One region of the Algoriphagus aquatilis genome, then DNA from elsewhere that is predicted to be linked to it. Evidence: riboswitches for the same ligand, from Rfam matches in the RefSeq annotation. Region 1 holds a riboswitch; the other holds the start of a gene.
The links. A riboswitch is a leader RNA that binds a small molecule or an ion and turns the genes downstream of it on or off. The one in region 1 is predicted to bind S-adenosylmethionine.

Region 1 (14,830 bases):
CTCCCAGAAAAAATCAAAGAGCGGAAAAATCGATGTAGTCGTTTTGGATGAATTTGTACCAAGCTCATCGATTACCATCTTGGCAGATAATGACCCGCTGATGATCCGCTCAGAAATTGAAAGCGAGCTGATGTTTTCTGAAATAAACCTAAAAGTAATCTCTCCAACAGCAGCGGAAAGAACGATTTCAGCCGAGAGTAAATCATCTGCCAGCATCAATTCCACAGGTCAGAATTTGGAGGTGAAAAGTGATCAAAAAGTCACCGTGGACACCCAGGAAAGTATCACCTTGCCCACGGTATATGCGCTGACTTTTGAATATTCTTATAACCCCGCCACCGGTGGCCTGATGAATTTTTCAGGTGAAATCATAGATCTGAGGGATGGTGCCATTGTCGTGAAGTTCCGGCGGCAAGGAAGCTCAGGATTTGGATATGGCGTGAGCAAAAAGAACATCATCTCCGAATTGGTCAGTGCAATAATTGAGTTGTCAAACTAACTTAACATTGAATCAAAATTCATTTAAAACCAATCCCACTATGTCTACATCAAGTAAAAAAGAACTAACCCTCACTTTAAGAGATCAGAGTACGCTCTCCTTTTCTTGCAGCCATTTGGTAACCGATGCTGCCAGCTTACGAATCGTGGAAATTCTTCCTACAGACAGTGAGGCGCTTTTGATTTCCTTTTCTCATTCCCTGTTGAATACCCAATTGGATCTTTCCGGAGCTTCACCTTATGTAGCGCTGCAGTTTGACGAAAACGGTCTTTACCAAGGAGCCAGTTTAAGTTTGGGAAGATCAGCCGGCACCTTCGGTATCATCACTCAGGCAAAGCAGATTTTGATTTTACCCTTTAACGCTGCGTTTCCAATTGAACATATCGTTCAGTTTCAGCTACACCAAACCAACGGATAAGATGGCCTTAATCCGGGGCAAAATGGTCTTCGAAGTGACGTTCGAAGACCTGCCCGTACCTCTCAGTCATTACACTTCAAGGATTATCCAGCGTATCTGTGCCGAGCAGATTTTCTATACTAGACCCTGGGCAGACAAAGAAGATATCAAGCACCGGCGACCCAACATCCAAATCAAAGTCATTCAACCTAACTCTATAAAAAAATGAATCAATCAGAAGACCCAAGCATCAAAAAACAACTGACACTAGAACAGACAAAAGAGATAATGAGCTATCCGGTGCATTGGAGAAATACTCTGGAGAAAGCCGCAGAACGAGGGGAGTCGATAAAAGAGACTTACGAGAGACTAAAAGGATTGGAGGCGTTTATGTAGCCCTATTTTACCAATAGAATATGATCTCCTTTAACTATTTCAAATAGCTTGAATTAAATTGAAAAATCATCAAGAACCAGGAAACCTGGTACCAACCGAGTCAAACGCCACGGTGGTAAAATGATGAGGGTCCCTGCAGACCAAAAGTGTTAACCTGCAAATCCCCCAATTTTCTTGATGGTAACTAGTCCTAACCAAAAACTATGTTATCATGTCTTTAAAAAAATCACATTACCATTGTTTTGGATTTACTGATCCGAATCAACTCCCGGCGCAATTTTCCACTTGGGAAAATTCTGAAGTAATCATACTTCCTAAACCTAAAATAGAGTTTGAAATCGAGTTAAGGCAGCAGGCAGAGGAATATACTTTGGTGGAAAGACAAACCATCATTCACTGCATAAACGATCCCTCTCCATATTTTGATCCGCGGATACGGATCTGGCCAAGCACCTTTCTCAAACCCAAGGGATCTTCCACAGTATGTAAGCTACTTTCTGCTTTAAACATCAGCTATTATCCTGAATGGACTCGGTTAAAACCGCGTAAGCCCCATGAGTTCACCTTAATCTTTGAAGGATTACCCAAGGACTGTACCTCCTTCGATTTGCATGAGGACATTCCTGAACCTGGAGGATTTTTCTCTTCAAATATCCAAAGAAATGAATCTGATATCTACCACTTGACACTCTAACCTAGAAGTATGATAAATGTTGAAATAGTTAAAGATGAGAGGCTTAGAATACTCCACTCCGCATTGGTTATCCGTGTTGGAGCGATCTATCCAAAAACCGAACAAACCATTTTTGAATTTTCCACTAAGTACAATTTGCCCGGAGTGACGAATGGAAGAGTCTGGGTGATGGCAGAAATGGAATTTCCTTGGGATTACCTCCAGCATGTGGCAGTTGATATACTCCAAAAAAATGGATTAGTCGAAAAATGGGACTATGTGCTAACCTATGAGCGAAACTGTTATTCCAATCCATTTGAATCAGGATATCTCTACCGGGACATACCTGAATTGGAAGGACTTGACTGGATCGAGAGTATCATATTAGAAACAGGAAACTGGGCTTGGTCCAGGTATTAATTTGACTTTCCATAAACAAAAAATAAAAATGACGAAATCACTAGCTTCTCAAGAGGTGGTTCTTTGGTTTAAAAACCAAGAGGATCGTAAAATTCATTGCACCAAACTCCTCACTACCGAAACCAGCATTCAAGTAAAAAATTGGATTTCTTCTGATCTAGAAGGGTTGTTGATTCAAGTCAACCACGAGGTTTTAAATTCCCAGCTTGATCTTACAGGCATAACGTCTTATGTGATTTTACAATTTGACAAAGATGATTCATTCACAGGAGCAAGCTTGAGCCTTGGCAACACTTTAGGCTCATTTAGCCTAATTAGCCAAGCGAGGAGCTATTTGATTTTACCTTTCGATTCCACTTTTCCATTAGCTTCCTTAGAAGGGTTTTATTTAGCATCTGATGACAGTGACGACGAAAATTCTGAAGAAGAAGGAGGTGATGAGCTTTGTCCTGTTTGTGGCGGCATTAATAACGCGGGGGCTATGGTTTTTAGCTGTTCTCACATACTGGCACTCTTGTGGGAAGGGGAGTTCCAATGGACCGAACCAGAGTTTGATGAAATCATTACACTGACAGATGAAATCTCCTCCTTGTTCCAAGAAAATGAAGCGCTTGAGGAAGAAGAAACCGGACTATATTCCATGTTTTCACCCTATTCCTACAACCGGACAAATGCCATTTTTGAATTATTTGGAGAATCCCTTTTGACAGGCAACCCGAGACATGAAGATACCTACCTCTCTTCAGGATCAGGATCGCTGCTATATATCTTGGACTTTAAAGTCCTGGAAGAAGTCCTTGAGAAACTAAGAAATTTCAAAATTGAAGTTTTGAATAGGTTAAATCGAGAAACATAACCCAAAACCGAAATTTCCCAATTCTCTAAAAATAAATCGAAAACAAACACTAAAATGGCAGAGAAAAACCCAACCCATACCCCGGAAGAAATCCAAGCACTCTGGGACGAACTCCTTTCTATAGAGGAAATAGATGACCGCCGAAGAATCATTTTTGAAGACACAAGAAAGAAAAGACCCAAGTTCAAAGCCTTGGCGGAAAACAACGCATTTGAGCTTTTCACTGAACTAGGTGGAAATGATTCAATGATTGAGGTAACCGAAAACTGGGCATTTGAATACACCTATGAGAATTGGGTAAATGATTATGGCGAAGAGGAAGAGGAGATTGATGAAGAAGAAAAAAAACGCCGTGAAGAAGACGAAAATTGGGAAGATGACTATGAGAAGAAAAAAACATCGCGCGAATTAGAGTGGGACCTGGAGGAAGAGAGCATACAACGTGCACATGATACCGGGTATTGGCTGCAAACCTGCCTTTGCATCTTAGAAGGGCCTGATGATGTTTCCTTGCCTTTCATCTTTGGATTTACAGAGGGTGAGTTTGATGGATCTGTTCTGGAAAATCCATACACCACTAAGGACGGGGATGTTTCCTTCGGAATCCCGTTTTATTAAAATTTGAAAACCAGGATCAAGGTATCCGGAAATTAGATTTTACCCTATTTCCAAAGCCTTGATCCCATTTATGCCAATCCCATAAGGAATCGGAATCATAAAAAGCTTAATACCATCAAACCGAATCATTCAAAATAATTGAAATCATTTTACTACTACTTTAATTAAAAAACTATGATAACCAATCCAGATACTGAAGAACCCATTGCCTGTCCATATTGCGAGAGTGAAGAAAACTGTGAACATTTATTTGCCCTTTACGATGTGACCTTTGATTCACTTGACGGTGGATATATTTTTGATAAAATTGATTTAGAAGAACTTCTCACTGAATTTTTTATATCCCAAATAAATAAGTGTGGATATCCTGCAAATCCATTAGAATTTGAAAATGAAACCCTTCAAGCCCTTTGGGAGGAAATCCTGTATGAAGACCGATGTAACTTCAATGCGGAAAAAAATGAGTGGGAAATTGACATACCTAACTATAATTTATTACTCTTTGAAGTTCTGGATGACCTTATCTATCCAGAATACGGTGAATTTGAAGGCGGCCCAGGTCAAACATCTTCTTACAGAATTTACTATACAGAGAATCCGGAAGAGGATCTCAATAGTTTGATCAAAAGAATAAAGGCTTTGCTTGAGGTTTGTTCGTGAAATTTTCATATAAAGTCGTGACCAAAAAATCGCCTTCAAATTATTTACTTTTTAGGATAAGTTTAGATTGAGTTCTTATAAAAATAGTGCTACTTTTCCAATGACAAGATTTAGTTCTGGTCTCAGCTCAATAGATACTAATCACTTAATTGGAAGTGAGGAAATGGATTCAGATTAGCTTCACGGTTAATTTTTCTGATTTCATTTCAAAAAAAAGTTTAGCTCAGAGTAAAGTTTTGTCATTTATATGAAGATCACCCCTGAATATTAAGGTTTGATATGAAAGAAAGCGTTTTCGTAAAAATTTCTGAATTAAGAACCGTCGTTGGTTTCTTAATGGAAGATAGAAAGTGGTGGAACACTCAATTCTTTGAGTCTAGTTCAAAGGATTTCTTAGGTTACATCTTCCCAAAATCCATTAACCAAAAAATGAATTTTTACCTCGATCCAATCAGGCATCTGGTTGATTCAGAGGTAGGGGCTAATTATTACCATCTCTTCAGACTCCCGATTCAGGTGGAAGAGAAACTATTCAAAATGGCAAAAATACAAGTAGAGGATAAATCCCTTACGTATGACGGTGCTTTGGAATGTTTGAAAAGCCTTTCAGAGGACTTATCAATTGAGCGACACCATGGTCCTATTAATATTGGATCAACAGAAAGGATAGATTCAGACATCATTCAGGTCCTAGCAGCTCATTACCTTTCTGCTTTTGAGCATGATTACAAAGTTCACCCATATCTGAATTAATGACCTCACCAAGATTCAATTACAACAGTAACCTCGCTAAAGGATCGGGATTGGTCAATGAAACTCTGGCGCTTATCGAGTTTTATGAAATTGGCGAATCTAAGTCCGAATTCATAACTCGTTGTATTTCCCATAATATCCTCAATAAGTCTACTGAGCATCGAACGAAAGATATCATCAACCTGGTATTCTTTGATCGATATTGGAAAGCCAATGAAAATACAGTTAAAAACTTAAAGTTATTGCGGGAAAGCGGACTAAGCCTGGATTCACTCAAGTCCATCCTGTTCGTTTACACGAGCCGGGCAAATAAGGTCCTTTTTGATTTTGTTTTGGAATTACGGAAAGAGAAACATTCAAAAAAGATCACAAAGGACACTTCGAGGAGCTTCCTTTTAAGGGCAATTTCTGATGGAAAAGCCCCAGCCTGGAGTGATTCAATGATTTCACGAGTTTCTTCCTACCTGGTTTCTTGTTTAAATGATTTTGGACTACTGGACAAGGAAGGATTTCTAAAAGTAACTTCTCCTAATACAAAAGTGTGTAGTTTTTTCTTGCACGAACTTCACTTCAAGGGATATAGTGATCAAAAAATTGTCGAAGATGAAATTTGGTCTTTATTGGGATTCGAGTTTCATCAGCTGATTAAAGAAATTGAAAGAATTTCCTTTAAAGGAACATTCATTTTTCAATACTCGGGAGAGATTCTAAAAATTGGGTGGGTTTTTAAAACCATGGAGGAATTTATAGACTATGAATGCAGATAAACGATATAGCGATTTACTGGACTACTTGGTTCAGCCCAAAGCTCATGACCATAGCGGTGATAAAACCATTTGTTATTTGACCTTTAGTCTAGACGACATCCAGAGTGTAAAGAAAAGGTTGAATGAAGGTTGGCTGGATCTTGCAAAGCATCGGGATCTTGAGCCAATATCCTTATCTCTTCATGAGGTATTAAAGTCTTTTTTCAGCCAAGATGACTATCGAATTGAGGCGGGTAAGGATGCTGTCGAAGATGAATACGAAATGAAAGACGTATATGAAAGTTTGGGCGAGAACCTTAAAAACCAACAAGTCATTGAGAATGCTATCCTTTCTAAGCAAGAGGAAGTCAAGCAACTAAAAAACGGAGTTTTGTTTATCACCGATGTAGAGGCAATTCACCCCTTTACCAGGTTCGGCCCTGTTGAACAGAAAATTTACAATCAAATCGAAGTTCCTATGATTATCATGTATCCTGGAGAAGTTTCCGGTTCCGCATTAAAGTTTTTGGGCTTCTATCCTGAAGATGGAAATTATAGATCAAAGCACTTTTAAAGAGTTAAGTTAATGACGAAGATTAAAGAAATATTTGGCTCAGACAAGAACATCTACCGGTCTATAGAGAAGGTAGTCACTTTTGGTAACGCTTCAGAAATCAATCTAAAAAATGAAATTTCTGAGTATGTGGTTACAGAAAAGCTCAAAGAGAATTTTGATAAGATCTTGGATTCTTTACATCGTGGCATGGAAGGGGGCTCACATGAGATCGGAATTTGGGTTTCAGGGTTTTATGGTTCAGGCAAAAGCTCCTTTGCAAAATACCTAGGCTATGGACTTCAAAAAGATTTAAAGGTTGAGAATCAACTATTCCTCGATAGGTTGTCAAACAGAATCAATTCTCTTCCTACTTCCCAATTATTTAAAAATATTGTCAACCAGTATGATCCTGCGGTCATTCTTTTAGACTGTGCCACTGAACAAATAAAAGGTGGTACACTTCCTCCAATCTTGGAGCTTTTAATTGCAAAGGTTAATCAGCTGGCGGGATATTCTACTGATAGCCAATTGGCCTATTTGGAACAGATGCTTCAGCAAGATGGTAAACTCAAAATCTTTGTAGATAAGATTAAGAGAGAACATGGAAAAGATTGGGATGAAATAAAGAACAGTGATCTTCTTAGGGCAAAAGGAATTGCCAGTAATCTTGCAGCTGAAATTTACCCTGAAATTTGGCCTGATAGCAGGTCATTTAAGATTACCAGAGTAGATGATATGCGAACGGATAAGCAAAAGGTAGAAGAATTGCTTTCCACAATTCGCAACATCACCGGAAAGGAAAATATAGTTTTTGTAGTGGACGAAGTGGGCCAATACATTTCGGCCAAGGATAGTTTGATTTTGTCCATGCAAGGGACATTGGAGAATCTGAAAGATATCGGAGGGGGGAAAGCTTGGCTCCTTGCCACAGCACAACAAACGCTCACTGAAGATAATCCCAATGCAAGGCTTAATTCTGATAAGCTTTATAAATTGAATGCTCGATTCCCAATTAAGGCTGAAATCGAAGCTTCTGATATTAAAGAAATATGTACCCAAAGGATTCTAGGAAAGTCCAGCAACTTCTCTGATCAATTACGGAATCTTTACAAGGCAAATGGAGAAAAGCTTCGCCATTATACCAAGCTAGAAAAGTGTGAGCGTACGATGTACGTAAAAGACGAGTTGGATGAAAAACTTTTCATCAACCTGTATCCATTTTTGCCGCAACACTTTGAGATCATCATTTCTCTTCTTGGCCGATTGGCAAAGATTACGGGCGGGGTTGGTCTGCGTTCCGCAATCAAAGTCATTCAAGACATTCTCACCGAAAAATTAGCGTCCGAAAGCAATCCTTTGGCAGAATTTGAAGTGGGGAAATTGGCTACTACCTACCATATCTATGATGTATTGAAGGCTGATATCAGAAAATCCTACAGCCATATCGTTGGAGCAGTGGATAAGATTACCACTCTTTATGGAGAATCCTCAGACCAGGCCAAAGTCTCCAAATCCATTGCGGTATTACAGTTACTTGATGATTTTCACCTCTCCACAAAAAATGTGGCTTCACTGATGCACCCTCATGTCAGTAGTGATTCTGTTTTTGCAGAGGTTAGTTTGATCATTGACGAATTAAAAAGTACCCCGGGATGTACACTCAATGAAATTGATGGACAGTTAAGGTTCATGACTGATGCCATCATCAGCATTGAGCTGGAGAAAAATAAAATTCTTCCCTCAACTGGTGATATTAGGAAAATCTATGAATCCATCTTGACGGATATCTTCACTCCTGTACCTAGTGCCAGATTGCTGAATACTAAAACTGTCAGATCTGGTGTCAATTTTAATCAGGATGGAAAGGTTTTTAAATTATTGGAGACCAATGAGGAAATTCAGTTGGAAGTACTGCTATTGAGTGCAACAGAATATTCAAAAGTATTGGAGGACCTTCTCAAATCCAGCACAGATAAGTCTCAGTCATCTAGATTCTTTCTCCTAGGCAAGATGGAGAAAGACATTACCAACGAAATCATCGAAATTGTCAAATGCGAGGGGATCTATAATACTCGAAATAGATACGAAGATAAGGAGATCAATGATTACCTAAACAGCCAAGACCAAGAGGCAAAAAGGCTGAAGGACTCCGTCCGTAGAGTTATCATTCAGAGCTTTGAAAAAGGTGAATTTGTCTTCAGGGGGACAAATAAACCTGTCATATCGTATGGTAATAAATTCAAGGAATCCGCGAATAGCAGGTTAAAGGAAGTGGCTGAATTGGTTTTTGAAAAGTACAAACAAGCACCACTTCTTATTGGAGGAAGTGATGCTGAAAAGTTACTCTCTTATACTGATTTGAAAATGCTTCCCCAAACACTTAATCATTTTGACTTAATCAAAAGTGATGGTTCAGTAGATCTGGATAAAGAAGCGATTATATCGATTAGAGAGTATATTCTCAGAGAAGATCATGTAGAAGGTAAAAGACTCTTAGACCATTTTGATTCTGCGCCCTATGGATGGAGTAAAGACACCACGCGGTTTTTAGTGTCGGCTATGTTCCTCGCCTCAGACATCAAACTCAGGCTAAGTGGTCAAGACATCAAAGTAAAAGGTCCTAAGGCAATTGAGTCATTAAAGAATGTCAATGGATTCAACAAAGTAGGAATTTCTGCCTATCAAGCTACCGAAAAACCCTCCAATCCAATGCTAGCTTTATCGGTTCAGCGGCTAACCCATTTGACAGGAGATCAAGTGCCACCGCTGCAAGACCGAATAGCAGAGGTAGTAAGAAGACATTTCCCAGAGTTTCAAACCAAGTACTCTTCCATAAAAACAAAGCTAAATTACCTCAAGCTTCCTGGCCAGGATAAAGCGCAAGAAGTACAGGATGGGATTGCCGAGGTTCTGAAAGGGGAAGGTTCTGACGCGGCATTCCGATTAGGCAAACCTGATTCTGATTTGTTTGAAAATCTGAAATGGATTGCCAGTGTTCACAAGGGATTTGAACAAGGAATGGAGCACGCCTTCAAAGAGGCAAATTCCTTGAAAGACAGTATTGAGGCCTTACCAGATTCTGGAATACCCAAAGAGCTCAAAGAAAACACCCGAAAAGATTTTGAGGCCATTGAGGATATTCTCTCTGACCATTCATTTTTCAATCGTATTTCGGATCTGAAAGATGCCATTTCCAATATCAAAACCCTTTGTGCTGACTATTGCCAAAAATTGTTGACTTCAGAAAATGAAAAAATTGAAGCTGAGGTAAAACAAATTAAGTCCGGAAAAAACTGGTATGGATTAACCTCTGAACAACAAGATATCCTTTCTGAAGAGATTGACGGATTGGTCATTGAAAACAAACAAGGGCTCGAAGGGATCAAGGAAGTTTTGAATTCCAATTACGTGGTTACCAACAAGATTCTGTATGTCAGAGAACAGCAAGCGGAATATCTCAAATCAAAACCGCTGCCAGCAAAACCTCTTGATGGAGCGAAAAAAGTAAAAAAAGATTTATCCACCTTCTCCAAGACCATTTCATCCGAGCGTCAACTCGATGACTTGATTTCAGCCTTGGAGGCAGTAAGAGGGGAATTAAATGCAGGTAATGAAATTGAAATAAACTGGTAAGATGTCTTTATCCCAAGGAGCTAGAAATAAAATCAAATCCTTCGTACAGGCTGCGAAGAAACTGTTGATGAGTGAATTTGAAACTCAACTTCAACAATTTTATGGTATTCGACCGAACGGTACCTGTCTTCTGGTAGAGGAGCTTACTTCAAGAGAGGCATCCGTCATCGAAACGGCTAGGCTGTTGAGACAGCGACTGCATTATTTGGAATCTACCATTGCTGGTGACAATAAAGCCCCAGAAGCAGTCCGACAACTAGTACGTGAACAGGCTTTTACCATTCTTAACCGTTTCGCTGCGCTCCGAATGTCTGAGGAACGAAACATCATCCGGGAGTCTATTCGCAACAGCTATAATTCGGAGGGTTTTTTGGTCTATGATCAGTTAACCGGTGGAGCTAAAACAGCCGATCAGTTCACCCGGTACAAATGGTATATCGGTCATGTTTTTGACGAATTGGCCATCGATCTACCTGCGGTATTTGACCGCTTCTCCCCATACGCTTTATTGTTTCCTTCGGAGCGGGTATTGTTGGATTTGTTGACGATCATCAATGAGGAAGAGCTGAATATCTATCGGGAATCTGGACACCAACCTATCAACCTGTGGAAAGAAGACGAAACGATCGGCTGGATCTACCAATACTACAATAGCAGAGAAGAAATATCGGAAATGCGGGATGCATCTGATGCTCCACGAAATAGTCGAGAGCTGGCGGTCAGAAACCAATTTTTTACCCCCCGCTATGTCGTACAGTTCTTGGTGGACAATAGCTTGGGTAGGCAGTGGTATGAAATGACCAAGGGAACAACCACCCTGAAAGACCTTTGCCAGTACATGGTCAAGCAATCTTTAGAAATCTTTTTGGAGAAAGGGGAAGCTATTCCGGAGACCAAAGTAGATGGAGCACATTATGTGGAATTCAGAGCCCTCAAAGATCCCCGGGAGATTCTCTTTCTCGACCCTGCCTGTGGTTCTATGCACTTTGGGCTGTATGGCTTTGATCTTTTTGAGCAGATCTATATCGAGGCATGGGATCATCATCCAGCTCTGCTTCGAGACTTGCGGGATCAATACCTTCGAGAGGACTTTATCAAGGAAATCCCGGGATTAATTTTACGATACAATATTCACGGGGTGGATATTGACCCCAGAGCAATCCAGATTGCAGGTCTAAGTTTGTGGTTGCGCGCTCAAAAGAGTTTTGATGCACTGAATCTTCAACCAGCAGATCGACCTTCCATCAGCAAAAGTAATTTGGTTATTGCAGAACCACTTCCTGGGGATAAGCAACTGCTAAGTGAGTTTTCTAAATCCCTCCCCGGACCGATTGGGAAATTAGTGAGGATTATTTGGGATAAAATGCAATTGGCAGGGGAAACGGGGCTTCTGCTCAAGATCGAGGAAGAGCTTAAGAAAGAGATCGAAATAGCCCGACAGGAATACGAGCAGTTTAAACACTCAACCACACAGGCATCCCTTTTCGGAAGCAAAGAGGAGAATAAAGTGGCTGAGATGGCGGCCATCTACGGCAAAGGACAAAAAATCTCCAAAGACTTTTTTGATACTGCAGAGGAAGAAGTACTCAAAGCCTTAAAATCCTTTGCAGAAAATGCAGAAGGGGAAGATGCATTTCAAAAATTACTCTTTGCAGAAGATACCGCAAGAGGCTTTGCCTTTATTGAATTATGCCGAAAGCGATATGATGTAATTGTGATGAATCCTCCGTTTGGAGCAGGATCTATTTTAACAGAGGATTATTTTAATGAAAACTATCCAAATTGGGGAAAAAACATTCTTTGTTGCTTTTTTTCTAGAATGACCGACCTCTTAAAACAAAGTGGAGAATTAGGCTCTATTTATGACAGAACGGTTTTAATAAAGAGTTCTTACGAGTCATTCCGAATTGACTCACTTATCAGTAAAATAACTCATTTAATTGATACTGGATGGGGAGTACTTGATGCAAATGTTGAAACAACTGCTTCAGTCCAAAGTAAAATGAAGAAAGATTCTATAGGCGTATTTATAAATCTTCAAAGTGAAAGCAATAAAGAAATTTCACTATTGAAATCTATAAATGATGTAAGCAGACAGAAATGGATGAAATCATCCAGCTTTACGAATTTACCTAATGCAGTTATCGGATATGATTGGAATGAAGAAATTGTCGAGCTTTTTAGAAAATTTGATTCATTAGAAAGAAATGGAGCTCAGGTTAGAGAAGGCCACAATTTAGTGTCAAATGAACATTTTAGGCTTTTTTGGGAAATTAAAGAACATGAAATATATCGCACACTATACAATGGCGGTCCATTTTCAATGTTTTATTGTGTTTATAGAGAGAAAACTATCTATGGAAAAGATGCAACATTAGTTGAAAAAAACAAAAAAGTTACACTCAGAAATCTTTCTTACCATGGATTGCCGGGTGTTTGTTTTGGGAAAAGAGGTGATATTATAGATGCCCATATCTTTAAGAAAGATATGATTTTCACTTCCGAAGGCAAAGCAATTCCAGATTTGAATCATAATGATGCATTAATCACTCTTGCATTTTTAAATTCGAGTTTGGCTCAATATGTTATAAATTTATATTGTGGTCAACATAAGCACGTAGGATATATAAATATTCTTCCATTTCCAAAATTGGATTCAGAAAAAACAAACTCAGTAATTCAAAACACTGAACGCATAATACAAATTAAAAGAAAATATTATTCATTTGATGAAACTAACCTTGAATATGAAGGAATTCTAAATCAGTTAGACGATTTATCTAATATAAAAAACAGCATCAAAAATTTGCAGAATAGCTTAATAAGTGATCATCAAAATTATTATGAAAGCATTGATTTAAATGATAAGATTTGGTTAGAAGGAAGTGGTTTAGGTTTAAATTCGAAGAATTTGATTGGAAGATATAAGACAAATCGACCAACGGAAACTTTATTTTTTACAAATTATTTTGTAGATCCTTCTGTGTTCCTATCGGAAGTATGTCAGGAAATAATTCAATTTTCTATTGGTTTTGTTTTTGCACGTTGGAATGATCAAGCAGTCAAAGAAAAAAACAAAATAAATAAGTCTTTTTTTGATAGATTACCAAATAATCCTCGACTACTTAGAGAGATTGGCGAGAGGAGTAATTTCAAAACACTATCTAATGGTTTTATTTCAAATGATAAGGATTCAAATTATTCATTATTTCAATATTTGTCGTCATTCTTCTTAGAAACAGGGATCAACTTGGAGAATTTAGGGCACCATATTGAAAACAATATGTTCAATGGAAATTTGGAAAATTATATAAATAATCCTTCCGGATTTTTTAATTATCACTATTTAAGATATACTAAAAGTAGACGAGAAGCTCCTTTATTTTGGCCTATTTCCACAAAATCAAATTCTTACACTGTTTGGATTTACTATCCCAAACTAAGTGAATCCACTCTTTTTTCGGTGATTAATCAATTGATTGAACCAAAAATCAAAGAAATATCAAAAATGGTTGAAGTTTTAGGAATGAATAGTTCTGCGAAAGAGCTGAATGATAAAAAGGAATTTCTAGCCGAATTGGAAGATTTTAAGGAAGAGCTATTAAGGGTCTCACAACTTCCATACAAACCCAATCATGATGATGGAGTACTTATTACAGCAGCACCATTGAACAATCTTTTCCGCCATTCAAAATGGAAGAAATCTACTCAAGACTGCTGGGAAAAATTGGTAAAAGGAGAATATGATTGGGCTCACTTAGCCTACAGTATCTGGCCAGAAAGAGTTCGCAAGAAATGTAAGAAGGATCTAAGCATGGCTATAGTCCATGGCCTTGAGGATATCTGTGAAGTCAAGCCCAAGGAAAAGAAGGTGAAGGAAATAAAATCCGCATCTCAGCTCAAACTAGATTGATATGATCCGAGAGTTTATTAAAAGTCATTTTCTAAAAAAGCTGGAATCGGGTAAGGGATTAGTCATTTACGATCCTTGCCTATTTTATAAAGAAATTGTATTGGACCTTCAGAGTTCAGAGGTCAAGGTGTTTGATGCCTCCGAAAATGTGGTCCTAGCCAGAGAAGAGGCCTTGGACTATTGGGTGCATGAAATGCCCAAAAAGGAAAACGCAAAGCTGGTAGTCTATGTGCCTTTTGAGCTTAAGAAGGATCAGGATGAACTGACCTTTGATCCGTTTATTCTTTTCTCAGCCGGAGGAAGGCTTTTTCCGGATGAAGCTGCCGATGAATACAAGCAGTTGTGCTTGGCGGCCTTGCCAGAAAAGGAATTCAAGATCGAGGAGTTTTTCAAGGAAGACAGCCATCCCTCCTTTGATGCCATTGATGCCTTGGTGGACGGTAATAATTACCCCAAGTTAAAGAGTGGCTTAAAAGCCAGTTCAAATGTGGAAATATTGATAGCCATCCTTGTGCCTTCGGCGGATCAAGTTGCTTTCTTGGAATCAGATAAGACTTGGGTGAAAGAATTCAAAACCTTCACCAAGTCCGTTTTGGGAGTAGGATTACAGAAACAGAAGTATGAAGGGATTAGCCAAGAACTTTGGAATCTGGTTCTCTACAGCGAGTTTGTGCATGATCTACCGATTGGAATTCCCTCACCATTGAAAG
Region 2 (14,830 bases), on a different contig from region 1:
AAGATCAACTCGGAATTGGGCTACATTCCTGTATCCTACTCTGATCTGACCGATGATCAAGAATTTTGGAAAGGCTGCCAAAGCTGCGTGAATTATGAGATTCTCATGTCGAAAAATCGACAGAATTGTCTCTGTACAGCAATGCTGTATGATCCACAAGCCAAAAAGAACCACACCGAGGATCTTGCGCTGAGGGATGATTTTGAGAAGGAACTGAAGCTGTTTGATCGTTGGGTCAGATTGAAAAAGTTCGTCATGCTCAAACTCACCAAGTCGAAAGACACCTTGAAAAGTATATTTCTATAACCTACTCATCCCGTGATGGGACAAACCTACTAGACAATATGAAAAAAGTCGTTTTAGCGTACAGCGGAGGTCTTGACACGACATTTTGCGCCTTGCATTTGACCAAAGATCTGGGCTACGAAGTCCATGCAGCTATAGTAAATACGGGAGGATTTTCTTCCGAAGAATTGAAAACCATCGAAGAGCGCGCAAAGACACTAGGTGTATCTTCTTTCACGATTTTGGATGTGGTGGATTATTACTACGAGTCCGTGATCAAATATTTGGTTTTCGGCAATGTGCTGAAAAATGCAACTTATCCCCTTTCGGTATCTGCCGAGCGAATCGTGCAGGCTAAATCTCTGGCTGAATATGCCAAATCCATTGGCGCAAAAGCTGTAGCCCACGGATCTACCGGTGCCGGAAATGATCAGGTGCGCTTTGATATGATTTTTCAAACCATCGTGCCGGATATCGAGATCATCACTCCTATTCGTGATTTGAAACTTTCCCGTCAGGAAGAAATCGAATACCTTAAAAAGCATGGCGTTTCCATGAATTTTGAGAAAGCCGCTTATTCGATCAACAAAGGAATCTGGGGTACATCGGTGGGTGGAAAAGAAACCCTGACCTCTTCCGAATACCTTCCTGAGGAAGCTTGGCCTACGCAAGTATCTGAGCACGAGCCAAAAGAAATTAAATTGACTTTTGATCAAGGTGAATTGAAAGGTGTAAACGGAGTGACTTATGATAATCCGGTGGATGCTATCTTGAAGGTTCAGGCTTTGGCAGCACCTTATGGAATCGGTCGTGATATTCACGTGGGTGATACGATCATCGGCATCAAAGGCCGCGTAGGATTTGAAGCGGCTGCACCGATTATCATTATCAAAGCCCATCAGTTGTTGGAAAAACACACCTTGACCAAGTGGCAGATGTTCTGGAAAAATCAGCAGGCTGAATTCTACGGAAATCACCTCCATGAAGGTCATTACCTCGATCCGGTGATGAGAAATCTCGAGGCTTTCTTGGCAAGTACCCAAGAGTTTGTTTCCGGTGATGTTCGTGTATTGCTTCAGCCTTACCGTTTCACCTTACTTGGAATTCATTCCGAGCATGATTTGATGTCTTCCAAGTTTGGAAGCTATGGAGAAATGAACAAAGGCTACACAGGAGAAGATGTCAAAGGATTTACCCGAATCTTGGGTAACCAAACTGCCATCTTCCACAAAGTCAACAGCGGAAATGACTAAGATCAAAACAGCGGTCATTGGAGCGGCAGGCTACACCGGAGGCGAACTCCTTCGGATTTTGGTTCATCATCCGGCGGTCGAACTGGTATGTGTCCACTCCAATAGCCAAAAAGGAAAAAAAGTCATCGAATCACATCCGGATTTGATTGGAGATTGTGACTTGGTATTTACCGACGTAGTGCCTTCTGAAGTGGATGCCGTGTTTTTGGGCCTTCCCCACGGAGAGACCAAAGGCTTTTTGGAAGCTCACTCCTTTTCTCCTGAAACGGTTATCATTGACCTTTCAACAGATTTCAGAGATGAATCGCACGGGTTCATTTATGGCCTTCCTGAGGTAAACTCCTCTAAAATTAAAACCGCGAAACGAATCGCAAATCCAGGTTGCTTCGCTACAGGGATTCAATTGGCTTTGGCACCGGCAATTTCTAAAGGTTGGATCAAAGATCAGGTACACATTAGTGGAATAACAGGTTCTACAGGTGCAGGAAAAAAGCTTGCTGAGACTTCCCATTTCAGCTATCGAACAGGCAATATGTCGGTTTACAAGCTTTTCACCCATCAGCATCTCAAGGAAATCAAGCAGACTTTCAGGCAATTGAATCCTGACTTTGGGTCAGAACTCTTGTTTGTTCCTTATCGGGGCAATTTCTCCCGTGGAATTTGGGTGACGGCTTATTTTCCTTTTGAAGGATCCGAAGTCGAGGCAGTGGCAGCTTATCAGGAATTCTATAAGGATGCGGCTTTTACGTTCGTGTCCACTCAGGATATCGACTTGAAGCAAGCAGTCAATACCAATAAGTGCATTCTATTTGTCCAAAAAGAAGCCGGACAATTGGTCATTTATTCAGCGATTGACAACCTATTAAAAGGTGCTTCCGGTCAGGCCGTGCAAAACTTCAATTTGGCCTTTGGACTGGAAGAGAAGTTGGGACTCAATCTTAAATCAATAGCTTTCTGATTTCGGAAATGGGATTTCGGATTTCGGACCAACCGAAATCATACATCCGAAATTCGAAATAAATCAAGCAGTAAATCGTAATTCCCCATGAATCTTTTCGACGTATATCCCCTCATTCCCGTCACCATTGACCGCGCAGAAGGCTGTCGGCTTTGGGACGATCAGGGGCAAGAATATTTGGATCTCTATGGAGGTCACGCAGTGATTTCCATCGGGCATACGCATCCGCATTACGTGAAGCGAATCAAAGATCAACTGGACAAAATCGCTTTTTACTCCAACTCAGTTGAGATTCCAATTCAGCAAGAGTTGGCCAAAAAACTAGGACACCTCTCCTGCCTACATGACTACCAGCTTTTCTTGGTCAACTCAGGCGCAGAAGCCAATGAAAATGCCATTAAAATGGCCTCGTTTGCTTCTGGCAAGTCTGGTTTCATCGCATTTTCAGGCGCTTTCCATGGCCGAACTTCCGGAGCTGTGGCTTTGACAGACAATCCGAAAATCGTAGCTCCATGCAATGCTCGAGAAGATTTTCACATCCTTCCTTGGGGTGATATCGAAGCGGTAGAAGAAGCGCTGAAGTCCAATACCATCGCAGGCATCATCATAGAAGGAATTCAAGGGGTGGGTGGAATTCAGGTTCCCGAACCAGATTTTCTCCGTGGCATTTCCTCTTTGGCTAAGAAATACGAAGCCAAATTAATCCTCGATGAGGTGCAATCCGGCTATGGCCGTACGGGTCGTTTCTTTGCCCATCAGTGGGTAGATGGCATCATGCCTGACCTCATCACGATGGCCAAAGGTATGGGCAACGGTTTCCCAATCGGTGGCTTGATGATTTCTCCGGAATTCAAAGCGAGCTATGGCTTGTTAGGAACCACTTTTGGAGGAAATCATTTGGCTTGCGCGGCGGGATTGGCAGTGTTGGAGGTTTTGGAACAAGAAAATCTGCAAGCTAAAGCATTGGAGCTTGGAGATCGATTGATCGAGGAATTGAAGACGATTCCGGGAATCATTGAGGTTCGAGGAAAAGGGTTGATGATCGGGATTGACCTAGATCGGGATGCGGGTCCTGTCCGCAATGAATTGGTCAAAAAATACCACATGTTCACCGGTTCGGCTGCCGGAAAACAGACAATACGTCTGCTCCCACCTTTGTCTGTCGAATGGAATCAGTTAAATTCGTTCTTGACCGCTCTGAAGGAAATTCTAGCCAATTGAGTTTCTCGGAGCCAATTCAACCCACTACATGAAGTACTTCACCCAATTTGAATCCAAAGAGCTAGGTCAGGAATTGATCGATTTGGCTCTCGCCTATAAAGCCAATCCACGTCTTGACCAAGCCAAAGGCCAAGGCAAGCGTGTCGGTTGTATTTTCCTCAATCCTTCTCTCAGAACACGAGTTTCTACTCAAATCGCTGCCCAAAATCTGGGCATGGAAGCCATGGTGCTCAACATGGACAAGGAAGGTTGGGCCCTAGAGATGCAGGAAGGTGCCATCATGAACAAAGGCACCGTGGAGCATATCAAAGATGCTGCAGGAGTCTTGGGTTCCTATTTTGACATTTTAGCGATCCGTGCATTTCCTTCTCTGACCAACAAAGAAGAAGATATGACGGACTTCATCTTTGGTCAATTCATCAAACACAGCGGAATTCCAGTGGTGAGTTTGGAATCGGCTACCCGACATCCTTTGCAAAGTTTAGCCGATCAGATCACCATTCAGGAGCATTTGATAGGGAAAAAGAAACCAAAAGTAGTTCTTACCTGGGGGCCTCATATCAAATCTATTCCTCATGCCGTGGCCAACAGCTTTGCCGAATGGTCACTTGGAATGGGACATGACCTCACGATCACCCATCCCGAAGGCTACGAACTCCATGAGTCTTTCACCGCGGGTGCTACCATCGAATACGATCAAAGCAAAGCCCTTCAGGATGCTGATTTTGTGTATGTTAAAAACTGGTCGGCATTTAATGAGTATGGGAAAATCTTATGCACAGATTCCCGCTGGATGCTGACAGAGGATCACTTTAAAAATGCATCTAACGGTAAGGTAATGCATTGCTTACCGGTGAGAAGAAACCTCGAGCTTTCTGATGAAATCTTAGACGGTTCCCGCTCTTTGGTACAAAAGCAAGCTGAAAATAGAATCTACGCTGCACAGGCAGTACTTAGTAAAATGCTCGGTTAACCTTTTTTAGCTTCCAAACCTATGAAATCGAGCATGACAAAAATGATGAACTTTACTTTTCAGGTTCAACATGCGAGATTCCATGTGGCAAATAAAAAAAATTAACGATCACATGAAAATCTCTATTATCAAAATCGGCGGAAACGTCATCGACTTCCCGGAGAAGTTGGATGAGTTCTTGGCCCTTTTCGCCAAGTTTCCTGGGCATAAAATTCTCATTCACGGAGGAGGTGTGTTGGCTTCCCGATTTGGAGAAAGTATGGGCGTGATGCCGGAAATGGTCGATGGTCGACGAATTACGGACAAGGATACCCTGGACATCGTAACGATGGTCTATGCGGGTCTGATCAATAAGAACATTGTGGCCAAACTTCAGGCTTTGAAAGTGAATGCCATCGGGATGACCGGTGCGGACGGCAACCTGATCCGATCCATCAAGCGGCCGGTCAAAGGGATTGATTATGGGTTTGTAGGAGATATTCAGGAGATCAACACCGAATTGGTGGATACCCTGCTCAGTGCGGGACTTCAACCGGTGGTCAATGCCATCACCCACGATAAAAAAGGCCAATTACTCAATACCAACGCGGATTCCATTGCCTCGGCTTTGGCTACCAGTCTGGCAAAAGATCACCATGTCAACCTTTACTTTTGCTTCAATAAAGCTGGGGTATTGATTGATGAGAAAAACGAAAATTCAATCATCCCACTGATCAATGAGGATATTTATGCCGAATTGAGAAAGGAAAATGTGATTCATTCCGGAATGATTCCCAAGCTGGACAATGCCTTTGAGGCCTTGAAAAAAGGGGTACATCATGTGTGGATTGGAAAAGCTGAAAATCTTCTTTTGGCAGCCAAAGGAAAAAAATCCGGAACCATCATCGAGCGTCAACGATACGATTTGTACTGATGGAAGATTTGAAAAGATTGTTTGATGATGCGGTAGATCTTCTGGAAAAGTTGATTTCCACTTCTTCCTTTTCCAAAGAAGAAAAAGAAACCGGTGATCTCATCGAGCAGTTTTTAAAGGAAAAAGGAGTAGAAACCCATCGCAGCGGAAACAACATTTGGGCTTTTGCATCTGAATACAATCCTGTTTTGCCAACAGTTTGGCTTAATTCCCACCACGACACCGTCAAGCCGAATTCTGGCTATACCAAAGATCCCTTTATCCCGATCGTAGAAGACGGGAAGCTTTTTGGCCTCGGGTCAAATGACGCCGGTGGCCCGTTGGTGTCGCTCTTGGCCACCTTTTGCCATTTTATAGGAAAAGACCTACCCTTCAACTTGTTGATGATAGCTTCTGCGGAAGAAGAAATCTCCGGTCAAAACGGTATTGCTTCCCTCATTTCTCAGCTTCCCGAAGCTGAATTGGCCATTGTTGGAGAACCTACGCAGATGCGATTGGCAGTTGCAGAAAAAGGATTACTTGTCGTCGATGCCAAAATTCACGGCAAAGCAGGTCACGCCGCAAGAGAAGAAGGAATCAATGCCATCTATCTGGCTTTGGAGGATTTGGAAGAAATCCGAAACTTCCAATTCAGCAAAACCTCACCTTTTCTAGGTCGCACCAAAGTCACTTGTACGGTGATTAAAGCCGGGCAGCAGCACAACGTAGTTCCTGACCTTTGCGAATATGTACTGGACGTCAGAGTAACCGATGCTTATACGTTGGAAGAAGCATTGGAAGAACTGCGGGATATTCTCAAAGCTGAATTAACTCCCCGCTCGCTCCGTCTTCAATCATCACATTTACCCAATGATCACTTAATGTATCGCGTGGCGGATGCTTTGGACTTGGAGACCTTTGGCAGCCCTACCCTCTCGGACCAAGCCTTGATTCCCTACCCTTCGGTCAAAATCGGCCCAGGAGACTCGGCCCGTTCGCATACCGCAGACGAATACATTTACCTGGAAGAAATTAAATCCGGTATCCAAGGTTATATCTCCATTATCAATCACTACGCAGCACTCAGCTAAACTTTGAATCATGAAAATCTGGCAAAAAGCTACCGATAGCAAAAAAGAAGTCGAACAATTTACCATCGGTCGTGATCCGGAATTTGATATTCTTCTCGCACCGTTTGATGTTCTCGGATCGATGGCCCATGCGCATATGCTTACCAAAATTGGTCTGTTGACTCAAGAGGACAATCTGATCCTCCAGAAAGGATTGAAGGAAATCTATTTCGAAATCGAAAAGGGTCAGTTTCAAATCGCTCCGGGCGTGGAAGATGTTCATTCACAAGTAGAATTTTTGTTGACCGAGCGATATGGAGAGGTAGGGAAAAAGTTACACAGCGGAAGAAGCAGAAATGATCAGGTTTTGGTGGATCTGAAGCTGTATTACCGCGCTGCCATTCGGGAGATTCTTGAAGAAACTCAGACTCTTTTTGATTTGCTGATTTCCTTGGCAGAAAAGCACAAAAACGATTTGATGCCAGGCTATACCCATACCCAATTAGCCATGCCTTCTTCGTTTGGATTGTGGTTTGGGTCATTTGCGGAAGGTCTCACGGAAGATCTAGGAATGCTGAAGGCAGCATTTGACCTGAGTAATAAAAACCCGTTGGGTTCTGCTGCGGGTTATGGGTCGAGTTTTCCCCTTGATCGAACTTTAACCACCGAGCTTTTGGGATTTGCTGATCTGCACCACAATGTAATCAATGCCCAAAACAGCCGTGGAAAAACAGAAAGAACCCTAGCTTTTGCTTTGGCAGGTATCGCCGGAACGCTCAACAAACTAGCGACCGATGTGTGCTTGTTTATGAACCAGCATTTTGCGTTCATTACCTTTCCTGACAATCTGACTACAGGAAGCAGCATTATGCCCCACAAGAAAAACCCGGATGTTTTTGAACTGATCCGGGCAAAAACCAATCAGATACAGGCGGTGCCGACTGCTGTGAGCTTTCTTTTGACAAACATGAGTACAGGTTATCACCGGGATATGCAGCTGCTGAAGGAGGAGATTTTTCCTGCTTTTGATACGTTGAAGTCCTGTCTGTGCATGAGCACCTTTATGCTTAAAGAAATCAAAGTGAAGCAAAACATCCTTCAAGATTCATTTTACAAGCATCTCTTTTCAGTCGAAGTAGTGAATGACCTCGTACTACAGGGTGTGCCTTTCCGAGATGCTTACAAAAAAGTGGGCCTGGATATCGAGGCGGGTCAATTTGCACCCGATCAGAGTCAAGTCAATCATTCCCATGAAGGAAGTATTGGAAACCTTTGTTTATCAGCAATAAAATCAAAAATGGCGACCCAGCTTTCTGACTTTGATTTCAAGAAAATAGATCGGGCATTTCAAGAATTACTCAAATAACTCGAGCAATTTAGCTAAAGGCAGAAATCTTAATTTTCATTTGTGAATTTTACCTTTATCTTAAAATGTTTTTATGATAAAAACTTCAGAGCAAGAGTAAACTTCTATGAAAAGCCTTTTAGGTTCCAATTTACGCTATGATCTTAAGGCCAGTTTGGTGGTCTTTTTGGTAGCACTTCCCCTTTGTTTAGGTATAGCCATCGCAAGTGGCGCTCCTCCTATGTCAGGTTTAATCGCAGGTATAGTTGGTGGAGTAATAGTGGGAGCATTTTCCAAATCTCATGTGTCAGTCAGTGGTCCTGCTGCAGGCTTGACAGTCATTGTTTTGGATTCCATTTCCAGTCTGGGAACATTTGAGCTTTTTCTGGGAGCGTTGGTGGCGGCAGGCTTGATCCAATTGATTTTAGGTTTTGCCAAGGCTGGAGTTTTGGGATACTATTTTCCTCATTCAGTCATCAAGGGAATGCTTACCGCCATTGGATTGATCTTGATTTTGAAGCAGATTCCACATGCGCTAGGCTATGACAAGGACTTCATAGGTGACTTTGCCTTTCAGCAGATGGATAAGCATAATTCCTTCACAGAGATTTATTATGCATTTCAGTATTACAGTCCAGGAGCTATCCCAATTGTATTGATCGCTTTAGCCATTTTGATATTTTTTGAAAGACCTCAAGTCAAAAATCACAAACTGCTCGGAGCAATACCGGGAGCATTATGGGCTGTTTTATCTGGAATTTTATTGAATAGTTTATACGCTAAGGTTCAGCCTGATTGGCTATTGAAGGATGAGCATTTGGTTTCTATTCCTTCTTTAACCAGTTTGAGTCAACTTCCTTCACTTCTCACTTTTCCCGACTTTGGGTTGATTGCCGATTCAGCTTTTTGGATTGTGGCCGTGACATTGGCTGTGATTGGAAGCATTGAAACTTTACTATCCATAGAAGCAGGCGACAAAATGGATCCATACAAGCGGATCACACCTTCCAGCAAAGAATTGGTCGCTCAAGGAATTGGCAATACAATTTCGGGATTGATCGGTGGACTACCGGTGACAGCCGTGATCGTGAGAACATCCGCCAATATTGCCTCAGGAGCGCGGACGAAGCTTTCCGCGATTTTTCATGGTATACTTTTAATGGTTTTAGTGTTGAGTATTCCAGGATTTTTGAACCAAATTCCTTTGAGTTGCCTTGCGGCTGTGCTTTTTATGGTAGGCTATAAACTTGCCAAACCTTCGATTTTTATTCATGAATTTGAAAAAGGATGGAACCAGTTTTTACCATTTTTTTTCACAGTAATTGCCATTCTATTGACAGACCTGTTGGTGGGAATTGGTATTGGAATGGTGGTTGGGTTGTTTTTTGTAATGAAAACCAATTTTCAACGATCCGTCACCGTTACAGAACTGAACGGCAACTACTTAGTGAAGCTTCAAAAAGATGTTTCTTTTCTCAATAAAGCTCCATTGATGAAGGAATTGACTCAAATACCTGAAGGAAGTTATGTGATTTTGAATGCTTCCAAAGCGGTATTTATCGATCATGATATTCAAGAGGTTTTGAATGATTTCATTGCTTCAGCACATTCCAAAAATATTACCATCACCATAGAAGGATACACCTATCACTTAAGAGAAGTCCAATGAACCCATACGAGAAACTACTATTACAAAACAAAGCTTGGTCGGAAGAGAAGCTTCAAGTAGATAAGGACTTTTTCAACCGTCTAGCCCATCAGCAGCGACCGAAATTCCTTTGGATAGGCTGCTCAGACAGCCGTGTTCCTGCGAATGAAATCACGGGAACCGATCCTGGTGAAGTTTTCGTCCACCGGAATATCGCAAATATGGTGGTGCATACTGATTTGAATTTGCTCTCAGTCCTACAGTATGCGGTGGAAGTGCTCAAGGTAGAGCATATCATCGTATGCGGGCATTATGGCTGTGGTGGTGTAGAAGCTGCCCTGGGCCATCAAAGCTTTGGATTGATCAATAAGTGGCTGCGAAATATCAAAGAGGTATATAAAACCTATGAATCAGAGATCGATTCAATCCCAGACCATAAAGCCCGCGTCAACCGTCTTGTGGAGTTAAATGTCCTGGAGCAATGCCAGGATTTACTGAAGACTTCAATTATTCAAAAAGCATGGAAAGACCGCCAGTCACCTGAAATTCATGGTTGGGTATATGGCTTGGATAATGGATTGGTGAAGGAATTAACTACGATTAAACCAGATTTTGACAACATTCATCCTGTCTTCAGGTATTCAGACGATCAATTCTGAAAAATTCAAAAAAGAATTTAAGCCCCTATTGTTTGATTTTCAAAAATAGGGGCTTTTCTTTGCAGCATCCTTTCACTTTTTTCCAGTGTGAGGATTTATAAAGAAGAGGCGAGAGACAGGCTCTAAGACCCTCTGGCAACCTGGAAAATCCAAGGTGCCAATTCCTGCCAAATGAGAAGGTCTCATTTGGAACTATAAATTCCTCGTATGATGAAAAGGCATCTTTACCTCCTCCAATTTCTTAGGCTTCAAGCCAAAAAATCAAAATCTTCAGGATCATCGGACAGATTGAATCATTCTGGTTCTATGCTCTTTTCGTGTTTTTCAGGATTTAACAAAACCTTTCTTTTCTAATAAATTCTTAACCCTTTAAACCTCAATTTTATGTCAGCAATCTATCGTTTTGAAACTCTTCAGCTACATGCCGGACAAGCTCCTGACCCTGCAACTAATTCGCGGGCTGTACCGATTTATCAGACCACATCGTATGTTTTCAACTCTGCCGAGCATGGTGCCAATCTGTTTGGATTAAAAGAATTTGGAAACATCTACACCCGGATCATGAATCCGACCACGGATGTTTTTGAAAAAAGAATTGCAGCCTTGGAAGGCGGTGTAGCAGCTGTAGCTACCAGTTCAGGGCAAGCAGCACAACTATTGGCCTTGCACAACATTCTTCAGGCAGGGGAAAATTTTGTCTCCTCTCCTTACTTGTATGGAGGAACTTACAATCAGTTTAAGGTGGCATTTAAGCGCCTAGGGATTGATGCTCGATTTGCCAAAAGTGACAAAGCAGAAGATTTGGAGAAACTGATTGATGATAAAACCAAAGCCATCTATCTGGAAACAATCGGAAATCCTGAGTTTAACATTCCGGATTTTGAATCAGTAGCTGCACTAGCCAAAAAGCATGGAATACCCTTGGTCGTAGATAATACTTTTGGTGCGGGTGGATTCCTTTGCCAACCTATCGCTCATGGAGCAAATATTGTGACAGCTTCAGCGACCAAATGGATCGGTGGACACGGAACTTCCATTGGTGGTATCATCGTAGACGGAGGTAACTTCAATTGGGGTAATGGAAAATTTCCTCAATTCTCAGAGCCATCTGAAGGATACCATGGCTTGAATTTCTGGGAGGTTTTTGGCGAAAACAACCCACTTGGACTTCCCAATATTGCTTTTGCCATTCGCACACGGGTAGAAGGTCTACGGGATCTGGGACCTGCTATTAGCCCATTTAACTCGTTCCTCTTACTTCAAGGCATCGAGACACTTTCCCTTCGAGTGCAACGTACGGTGGACAATGCTTTGGAAATTGCCAAATGGCTGGAAGCTCATCCAAAGGTCTCCAAAGTAAATTACCCTGGACTTACCTCTTCACCTTATCACGATGCTGCCAAAAAATACCTTAAACATGGTTTTGGAGGAGTGCTGAGTTTTGAGATCAAAGGCGATAAAGCATCCACTTCTCATTTCATCAATAAGCTCCAGTTGATTTCTCACTTAGCGAATGTAGGAGATGCCAAGACGCTGATTATTCAGCCCTCTGCTACAACGCATCAGCAACTCAACGATGAGGAACAAAAAGCTGCTGGTGTGACTCCTACCCTGCTTCGATTATCCCTTGGCATCGAACACATCGAAGATATCAAGGCTGATTTGCAGCAGGCATTTGACCAAATCTAATTACTCCTAATTACCCCAATGAACCTTATCAGCGAATTCGCAGACTTGACTATGACGCAGGAAATTTTCCATTCCCAAGAGCCTCTAACCTTAGAATCAGGTGAAATTCTTTCTCAATTTCATCTCGCCTACACTACCTATGGTCAGCTCAATCCGGAAAAATCCAATGTCATCTGGGTGGTCCATGCTCTGACAGGAGATTCAAAAGCTGCAGAATGGTGGAGCGGACTGATCGGAGAAGATAAATTCTTTGATCCGGGCAATCATTTCATCATCTGCGCCAATCTTCTGGGAAGCAATTATGGCTCATCAAATCCATTCAGCATCAATCCCGAAACAGGAGAAGCTTATTTCTATGACTTTCCCCAAGTAACGCCAAGGGACTTAGCTGCAAGTCTGGAAGCCCTGCGAATTCATCTGGAGTTAGAGAAAATCCATACGCTGATCGGAGGTTCACTAGGTGGGCAAGTTGCACTGGAGTGGGCAGTGACTTTAGGTCAAAAACTGAAAAATGCCGTGATTTTGGCATCTACAGCTAAAACCTCTCCTTGGGTAATCGGATTCAACGAAACCCAGCGGATGGCCATTGAGTCTGATTGTACCTGGGGAAATCGGAAGGAAGATGCTGGTAAAAAAGGCTTGGAAACAGCACGTGCCATTGCCATGCTCAGCTACAGATCTCCAGCTGATTTGAGAATCAAGCAAAGTGATCAAGAAGAAAAACTAGATGGATTTAGATCATCATCCTATCTCAGATACCAAGGTCAAAAACTGGCCAACCGCTTCAATGCACTCTCCTATTGGACCTTGACCAAAGCCATGGATAGCCATGATTTGGGTAGAAACAGAGGAGGCGTAGAAGCTGCTTTAGCACAGATTGAAGCCCGTGTATTGGCTATAGGGGTAAATTCTGATATACTTTTTCTTCCACAGGAATCACAGTTTATCAGCCAAAAAGTGAAAAGAGGAACGTATAAGGAAATCGATTCTACAGCAGGACACGACGCCTTTCTGATCGAATTTGAGCAGCTGGCCTACATACTCAAATCATTTTATTTGGAGAATTAAATTCAGATCTATCAGAATAAAGGCCTGTGGGATTAACCCACAGGCTTTTTTTTACTTTTTCACTTTGGTCCATTCGACAGTCCGACCTACAAATGAGAAACCGAGGTATCCTTTTACTTCCAAGATTTCCGGTGATTTGAGCTTGAGTTCGCAAGAATAGGTCTTGCCGGATTGAGGATCATAGATTTCCCCTCCTTTCCAAATCCCTGAAGAATACTTAAGCCCTGTGAGGAGTGGCAAGCCTAGCAAGGGTCTTGTTTTCAGTTTGGGGTCCGAGTTTTCTTTATCGGTGGCAGGCTTGCCCTGTGGATTGGGATCTTTCAGCCACACTATTTTTCCAATAAATTCAGTCCCTTTTTTTTGAATTTCGACTTGAGCCGTTTTTTCGGTGTTGTACCATACCCCTAAAATCGCGCTTTCAGTTTGTGCTAAGGATAGAGCTGGAATAGCAAAGATGAGGGTGATAAGCAGTGAAGTAAATTGTCGCATTTTCATGAAAACATCGGTTTGATATGCTTAAATACGAATAGCTTTGAAATTGTTTTTGACTTAGAAATAAGAAGTAGTTTGTAATAATGAGTGTCACCGTACCTTTCAAGGGCTTTTCACTGGAGTTATTGGCTAAAAAAGTGTTATGGATCAAGGAATTAGAAATCCTTTTGATAGCAGACTTGCATTTTGGAAAAGCGGCACATTTTCGAAAGTCAGGGATTCCCATTCCTGAACCTGTTCATGACGCCGACTTCAAAACCCTAAAAACACTTCACCAAGAGATTCAACCTAGACATACCTACTTTCTGGGCGATCTCTTCCATAGTGTCTGGAATGAACAATGGGAGGTTCTGAATTCCTTCTTGGAAACTTTCCCTCAAACTCAATTTCACTTGGTTAAAGGCAATCATGACATTCTTCATCCATCTGTTTACCGGCAGTCTGTATTGAAAATCCATCAGGAACCTTTGGTCATTGAATCGTTCGCACTTTCCCATGAACCCTTTGAAAAGGCTTTGGATGGCAAGTTGAATATTTGTGGGCACCTGCATCCTGGAGTATTGTTGAGGGGAAAAGCTAGGCAATCCGTCAGAATACCTTGTTTTTACAGAACCGGATCCACCTTGATTTTGCCAAGTTTCGGAAACTTCACCGGCTTAGCTCTAGTAGAACCCAAAGACGGTGATCAGATTTGGGGAATTTCAGGGGAAAAAGTCATTCCTATCCTTTCTGGCACATCGATTGGGTAAATCCCATCTGCTTTCCTAATTTTGAATTGAATTTTGTAATCCATGGCAAGTCCTGCACGAAAGAAAAAAACACTAGGCTATTTCAAATTTGGAAGTGTGCTATTCAGCACCACTCTTTCACTTTTTATCGTGGGTTTATTTGGAATCATTTTGATTCAAGCTCAGTCTTTGACCAAGATGATCCGGGAAAATATTGAAATTCAGGTTTTTTTGGATAAAAATCTCCCCGAAGATCAATTGGCTTCACTCCAAAAAGACCTTGCATCTAGGCCATTTGTCCTGATCAAATCCGATAGTTCTTCTCTTAGATTTATCTCAGAAGAAGAGGCTGCTGCCACTTTCGTGCAAAATACAGGAGAAGACTTTACCAAGTTTTTGGAAGACAATCCGTTGAGAGACAGCTTTGTATTTTCCGTATCCGATGAATACCAAAGCTCAGAGCAAATCGATGTAATCGCCAAAGAACTTCAGGACATTCCAGGAGTGTTTGAAGTCTCTTACATGACAGATTTGGTCGATTCTATTAAC

Region 2: linked by a shared signal. The riboswitch ahead of ACFPIK_RS03820 (O-acetylhomoserine aminocarboxypropyltransferase/cysteine synthase family protein) and the one ahead of ACFPIK_RS08880 (hypothetical protein) in region 1 are both predicted to bind S-adenosylmethionine.

What each region holds. Positions count from the first base shown of each region.
Region 1 covers NZ_JBHSKS010000005.1:148,962-163,791, forward strand. Annotated here, with positions in the region: gene ACFPIK_RS08865 (hypothetical protein) at 1-499, shown strand, start outside; gene ACFPIK_RS08870 (hypothetical protein) at 540-917, shown strand; gene ACFPIK_RS08875 (hypothetical protein) at 919-1,125, shown strand; SAM-I-IV-variant riboswitch at 1,354-1,450, shown strand; gene ACFPIK_RS08880 (hypothetical protein) at 1,504-1,986, shown strand; gene ACFPIK_RS08885 (hypothetical protein) at 1,996-2,385, shown strand; gene ACFPIK_RS08890 (hypothetical protein) at 2,552-3,241, shown strand; gene ACFPIK_RS08895 (hypothetical protein) at 3,296-3,859, shown strand; gene ACFPIK_RS08900 (hypothetical protein) at 4,034-4,519, shown strand; gene ACFPIK_RS08905 (BrxE family protein) at 4,799-5,272, shown strand; gene ACFPIK_RS08910 (BrxA family protein) at 5,272-6,039, shown strand; gene ACFPIK_RS08915 (BREX protein BrxB domain-containing protein) at 6,026-6,592, shown strand; gene brxC (BREX system P-loop protein BrxC) at 6,605-10,207, shown strand; gene pglX (BREX-1 system adenine-specific DNA-methyltransferase PglX) at 10,209-14,120, shown strand; gene ACFPIK_RS08930 (PglZ domain-containing protein) at 14,122-14,830, shown strand, end outside.
Region 2 covers NZ_JBHSKS010000002.1:334,834-349,663, forward strand. Annotated here, with positions in the region: gene ACFPIK_RS03770 (GNAT family N-acetyltransferase) at 1-306, shown strand, start outside; gene ACFPIK_RS03775 (argininosuccinate synthase) at 345-1,538, shown strand; gene argC (N-acetyl-gamma-glutamyl-phosphate reductase) at 1,531-2,496, shown strand; gene ACFPIK_RS03785 (aspartate aminotransferase family protein) at 2,584-3,717, shown strand; gene ACFPIK_RS03790 (Rossmann-fold NAD(P)-binding domain-containing protein) at 3,746-4,690, shown strand; gene argB (acetylglutamate kinase) at 4,803-5,603, shown strand; gene ACFPIK_RS03800 (M20 family metallo-hydrolase) at 5,603-6,673, shown strand; gene argH (argininosuccinate lyase) at 6,684-8,018, shown strand; gene ACFPIK_RS03810 (SulP family inorganic anion transporter) at 8,125-9,666, shown strand; gene can (carbonate dehydratase) at 9,663-10,304, shown strand; SAM riboswitch class I at 10,397-10,505, shown strand; gene ACFPIK_RS03820 (O-acetylhomoserine aminocarboxypropyltransferase/cysteine synthase family protein) at 10,689-11,993, shown strand; gene ACFPIK_RS03825 (homoserine O-acetyltransferase family protein) at 12,012-13,061, shown strand; gene ACFPIK_RS03830 (DUF2147 domain-containing protein) at 13,113-13,556, opposite strand; gene pdeM (ligase-associated DNA damage response endonuclease PdeM) at 13,637-14,302, shown strand; gene ACFPIK_RS03840 (cell division protein FtsX) at 14,345-14,830, shown strand, end outside.